One region of the Yersinia massiliensis genome, then DNA from elsewhere that is predicted to be linked to it. Evidence: predicted binding sites of a transcription regulator. Region 1 holds the regulator's gene; the other holds the start of a gene.

Region 1 (3,194 bases):
GATGGCAAGGCACATAAACAATCTCATGGCCATCTTGCGCCAACTGCCGTACTCGCTCAGCGTTATGGACGTTGATGCCTTGATACAGGCGGTTCCATGTCCAGCTCAATACCCTGTCAGATAGACGTACGGCTTCATAAGAGAAGTTTGCCGCAATCTCTTCCATCAACGTAATGGCATTTTGCTGTGCTTTCTCGTGGGATATTTTTTTAGTCCGCGCTTCATCGGCAACGGCTTTTTCAATCGCTTTAGAGGCCAGCAGCTTATTGAACAGATCCTGACGGGCTGGCAAACTTGGGCCGACCGCCGCCAAACGCTGACGAGAGAAGTGCATCCGCGCCACGCGAGCCAGTTTATGAGCGATTGTTTTATCTGTGCCATGCTCACTGGCCATCCGGCGCAGTGACACCGTGGTTGAGAACCGGACAAAACTATCGCGGCCTAGCCACAAGACAGCAAAGAACTTCTCAACGCCGTTCAATACCCGCAGATGAGGTGTGCCGTGACCTTCGCGCCCAGGTGAGCGACCAAACATCACGGAAACCGGTAGCATCTGGATATCTAATTCCGGATTATTACGATGTAAATCCAAATAATCGTGGAATAACTTCACTGACTCTTGTTTTGGTGCGTAATAGCGAAAGACCCTTGGACCATTATCGATAAAGACATGGCTTGGGAGTTGTACGCCATCAATTTCCAATGGAATCAAAGGGTCGGGCAGATCTTGTGCCTGACATTGCGCTCGCAAAGTCAGCAAATCTGCCTTGGAATTATAAGGTAAAACGTACAGAATTGGACGAGATGGGTCTAACCCTAACTCAGTCACAGGATCTGCCGGAATAACCTTGCTTTTTACCAACAATTTAAGTGGTAAATTCAATAACTTATAATATATTTTACGCCAACCTGACATGACAACTTGAAGCCTCTTGTTAGCAATTCATCGCAAGGATACCAGAAACTGGTTTTTAGATCTGTGGTGATGAGACAACAGAAAGCGGTAAAAATCATCATCTCCTTAAGATAAAGGCAATAAAACATGGCAAATCAGTTAACAGGGCTAACCCGAATCTACAAAGCAGCGGGTTATTCTGCGAAAGGCTTAATCGCAGCTTGGCACAATGAAGCGGCTTTTCGCCAAGAGGCTGTCGTTGCGCTCGTGGCTATCATACTGGCGTTCTGGCTAGATTTAGATGCTGTAGCCCGCATTTTATTGATTGGTAGCGTTGTTCTAGTGATTATTATTGAAGTTATCAATAGTGCAATTGAAGCGGTAGTCGACCGTATCGGCAGTGAGTTTCATGAGCTATCCGGCAGGGCTAAAGATATGGGCTCTGCTGCCGTGTTTTTAGCTGTTCTGCTGGCTATTTTTGTCTGGATATCTGTACTTTGGCACCATTTGAGTTGACGCTATGGCGCATAAAGCCGCGGCGAGTTCACAACAGGACACAATTAAGCTGTGATTAATCCCTGTTTTTATTCACTCTTTGGTTCCCAATATCCGCTTACCTGTATATACTCACAGCAAAACTGTATAAACAAACAGGGGGCGGAATGAAAGCACTTACGACCAGACAGCAAGAGGTTTATGACCTGGTGCGCGATCACTTGGCGCAAACTGGTATGCCACCGACCCGTGCTGAAATTGCGCAGCGTCTGGGATTTCGTTCTCCTAACGCTGCTGAAGAGCATTTAAAAGCATTGGCCCGTAAAGGCGTGATAGAGATTGTCTCTGGCGCTTCGCGTGGCATTCGTTTGCTGATGGAAGAAGAAGAGGGCCTGCCACTGATTGGGCGGGTTGCTGCAGGTGAACCACTGCTGGCACAGCAACACATCGAAGGGCACTATAAAGTTGATCCTTCAATGTTTAAGCCGAGCGCAGATTTTCTGCTGCGGGTTAATGGAATGTCGATGAGAGATATCGGTATTCTGGATGGCGATCTACTAGCCGTACATAAAACGCAGGATGTGCGGAACGGGCAAGTGGTTGTGGCACGTATCGATGATGAAGTGACAGTAAAACGCCTTAAAAAGCAGGGTAGCATCGTACAGCTGCTGCCAGAGAACAGCGAGTTTGAGCCGATCGTCGTTGATCTGCGCGAACAAAGCTTCACCATTGAGGGATTGGCTGTTGGCGTCATCCGTAATGGGGACTGGATCTGAATTAATTGACCGCAATATACCCTTCCCATCAGAAGGGTATATTATCCATTTCCCTACAATCTTTCTTATCATATTTAAATTGAGAGCATTCCGATAATACATTATTACCTGCTGTTTTAACTGAATATTCTCAGTCGCTATTTTTGCTTTCTTGATCTAAATCCAGTCATTAATATCAACCAGCCTTTAATTATCAGTCTCCTCTGCTATAGTTATTCCTACGATAAATATTTCTACTGATGCTTAAATAAGTTAATAACTATAAATTATTAGTTTATATAGATGGCGTTAGATGCTTATTAATATGGAAAATATTTATCGTGTTGAATTAAATAAACTGACTAATCCAAAGATTACGGAGATATCATGAACAAAGATCAAGCTGACGGTAACTGGAAGCAGTTTAAAGGTAAAGTGAAAGAGAAATGGGGTAAGCTGACTGACGATGACCTGACGGTTATTGAAGGAAAGCGTGACCAACTGGTCGGTAAAATCCAGGAGAAATACGGCTATCAGAAAGAGCAGGCTGAGAAAGAAGTGAAGGCCTGGGAAGACCACAGCAAATATCGCTGGTAGTCACATCACTAAATGGAATTAATCTGATATCGATACAAATGATTCGAATTTCTGCATGCTAGAATAATCACTATTAATTAAATAAGCCTCATATCGGTTGTTTAACTAAATTTATTATTCAATCATCTTTGATGATGCATGTTAATAATAGAGTCTATATTAGGATTTTCATTGGAATGATTGTTTGTATCGACGCGACACAAGGATGTGTCTCATATTTGCTGGTCATGGCTAATATTAAAAATAAGGCTGCCGTGATATCGACGACAGCTTAAACGAGATTCTTGGGCGTTGCTCTCTTTTGCCTCAATCACTTCTTTTTTGCCACAATTGAGTGGTCATGATCGCAATGATCATGGCTTTCACACGCTTCGATTACCCCGCATTCAGCACATAAACCATGCGCTTCAACCACACTATGACGCAGCGTAAAACCAGACTGTTTTGCTAAT
Region 2 (3,194 bases), 2.3 Mb from region 1:
CGAAATCCCCACTTCAACAGGCTATCCGTGCAAGATTGATCACCATCATCTCACAACCGGTAATTCAGCCCACCTGGTGGTATAAGCTGGCGATAGCATCTCGCGTTTCATCTGCCAGCCCTTTTGTATGCCCTGCCCAGCAAACCACACCTTACCCTTACCCGATTGATTAATCTCATCTAGCGCTGCCATTAACGCCGCACTGTTCGCTTTTGGCTGGTTATCATCAAATAACCCCAATTGGGCAATACCTTGACTGTAGAAATCACCCAGCATCACCCCGCCTTTTTGATATCGATAACCATCCTTCCATATCGCATCAAGGCAACTCAATGCCGCAGCGATAATGTCCCGTGAATCCTGTGTGGGAATATGAAGCTTAGTGCTCACTATGTTGCCATAGTAAGGTTCATTGGGTGCAAAAGGGCTGGTTTTGATAAAGGCTGATATATGCCTGCAATATTGATGTTCACCACGCAGCTTTTCCGCCGCACGCACCGCATACCCACAGATAGCTTCGCGCATGTCCTGATAACGGGTTATTCGCTCACCAAAGGACCGGCTACACACAATCTGCTGTTTTGTCGGAGCGAACTCTTCCAGCTCGAGACACTGTTCACCATTGAGTTCTCTGACGGTGCGCTCTAGCACGACATTGAAGTTTTTACGCACAAACTGCGAATGAGTGTCAGCCAACTGCAATGCCGTGTTGATGCCAAGCTGATTCAACTTTTTACCCATGCGACGACCAATACCCCAGATATCTTGAACTGGCGTTATGGCAAGTAATTTCCGCTGCCTGACAGGATCGGATAAATCCAACACGCCACCGGTCTTACTCCACTGCTTGGCGGCATGATTTGCCAGCTTAGCCAGCGTTTTAGTTTGGGCAATTCCTACACCGACAGTGAGGCCTGTCCATTGTAGTGCCCGTTGCCGAACTTCCCGACCAAACTGATCCAGACTCATGCAATGATTGACCCCAGACACGTTCAGAAATGCCTCATCAATTGAATATATCTCCATGGCCGGCGACATAGATTCCAACACAGTCATAACCCGATTAGACATATCAGCATAAAGCTCATAGTTGCTGCTGAATGTCACCACACCATATTTCTGGATCAGATTGCGCATCTTGAAATACGGCTCACCCATTTTAATACCCACTAATTTGGCTTCACGGCTACGCGCGATGACACAACCATCGTTGTTTGAAAGGACGATTATCGGTTTCCCCTGTAAGTCTGGCCGGAATACAGACTCACAGGACGCATAAAAGAATTAACGTCAGCGAGGGCAAACATTTGTAGCCTCGTTTATGACGTATCTCACCACACCAAATGTTTCTAAATCATCTCCACTATCATTCAAAACGATAGGTGCATAATCGGGGTTCATCGCCTCTAGCTGTACAACAGGATGTAAGCACAGTTTTTTTACAGTGAACTCCCCACCAACAGACGCAATAATAATATCTCCATGTTGTGCCGTGATACTCCGATCTACCACCAACAGAGAACCATCATAGATCCCCGCCCCCGTCATTGAATGACCCGACACGCGCACGAAATAAGTCGCTGCAGGGTGAGCAATACATAGCTCGTTCAGATCCAATGGTCGTTCGACATAATCTGCCGCAGGGCTTGGGAAACCTGCCGGAATCGTCTCGTTAAACAACGGGATAAGAACGACTTCACGCAACGGGGAGAGTGGGTAAAAAATCATCATTCACACCTACAATACAACTGTATATGCATACAGTTTAATCGGTAGGATTTTTCTTGTGAAGTATGAAATTGATGAGATCGGGTAAGTTTTTGGATACTGAGGAAAGATAGTTTTAAGCCGGAAGTTTTTTGCGCCCATTATCAGGCGTTGAGTGGGAAGGGTCGCCGCCATCATTCCATGAGATACGAAGTTTAGCCGCAAGGCTGTATACTGACGCCAAAGGCGGTGAGTTCGCCCAACATTGACTAGGACACAAGTCAGCCCAAATGACAGCCAAGTATCAGGATAGTCGAGGTAGTGAGTGGGATGACATTGCTATATGATTGTGACCTTATTTTGATTGATAATGACTTATCAATTATAACATTTTGATTTTAAAAGAATATTATGATGCGCTTATTTCTTGCTAAAGGACGTGAAAAATCCTTACTTCGTCGCCATCCGTGGATTTTCTCTGGGGCAGTTCAGCGCCTTGAAGGCAGCGCCCTTCCCGGTGAAACCATTGATATCCTTGATAGCCAAGGCAAATGGTTGGCACGTGCCGCCTATTCACCTGAATCACAAATCCTGGCACGAGTGTGGACGTTCCAACAAGATGAAGTCGTCGATCGTGAATTCTTTATCCGCCGGTTGCAGCAAGCACAAAGCTGGCGAGATTGGCTGGCGCAACGGGATGGTTTGAATGGCTACCGTTTAATCGCCGGTGAGTCTGATGGCCTACCCGGTATCACTATCGACCGTTTCCAAAACTTCCTTGTCTTGCAGTTACTCTCTGCCGGTGCCGAATATCAACGTTCGACGCTGATCAGCGCCCTGCAAGCCTGCTATCCAGAATGCTCTATCTATGACCGTTCTGATGTTTCAGTGCGTAAAAAAGAGGGTTTACCACTGACCCAAGGGACAGTACTCGGCGAAATGCCACCAGCCCTGTTACCTATCACCGAAAACGGTATGCAGATACTGGTTGATATCCAACACGGCCATAAGACCGGTTTTTATTTAGATCAGCGTGATAGTCGGCTCGCTGCACGTAATTATGCCGAAGGTCGCCGCGTTCTGAACTGCTTCTCTTATACCGGTGCCTTTGCTGTAGCTGCGCTAATGGGGAATTGCCAACAAGTTATCAGTGTCGATACGTCGCAATCCGTGTTAGACATTGCGAAGCAGAATGTAGAACTGAACCAGTTAGATCTTAGCAAAGCTGAGTTCGTCCGCGATGATGTGTTCCAACTGCTGCGCCACTACCGCACGCAAGGGGAAAAGTTTGACATGATCATCATGGACCCACCAAAATTTGTGGAAAACAAAAGCCAATTGGCCAGCGCCTGCCGTGGCTATAAAGACATTAATATGTTAGCAATACAGTTACTACGCCCAGGCGGGATCTTATTAAGCTTCTCCTGTTCTGGATTGATGCCAACAGATTTATTCCAAAAAATCTTGGCGGATGCTGCGTTAGATGC

The links. The regulator LexA, encoded in region 1, represses DNA repair genes until DNA is damaged. The targets are predictions, from matches to a motif close to TNCTGTATGTACATACAGNA.
Positions count from the first base shown of each region.
Region 2: umuD (translesion error-prone DNA polymerase V autoproteolytic subunit) is a predicted target of LexA. The motif match lies at 1,747-1,766, and genes of this name have one in related genera.

Region 1 is NZ_CP028487.1:346,104-349,297, forward strand. It holds gene plsB (glycerol-3-phosphate 1-O-acyltransferase PlsB) at 1-916, opposite strand, end outside; gene DA391_RS01570 (diacylglycerol kinase) at 1,043-1,411, shown strand; gene lexA (transcriptional repressor LexA) at 1,558-2,166, shown strand; gene DA391_RS01580 (CsbD family protein) at 2,533-2,742, shown strand; gene zur (zinc uptake transcriptional repressor Zur) at 3,053-3,194, opposite strand, start outside.
Region 2 is NZ_CP028487.1:3,005,893-3,009,086, forward strand. It holds partial or broken gene DA391_RS14140 (Y-family DNA polymerase) at 46-1,307, opposite strand; gene umuD (translesion error-prone DNA polymerase V autoproteolytic subunit) at 1,291-1,728, opposite strand; gene rlmI (23S rRNA (cytosine(1962)-C(5))-methyltransferase RlmI) at 2,116-3,194, shown strand, end outside.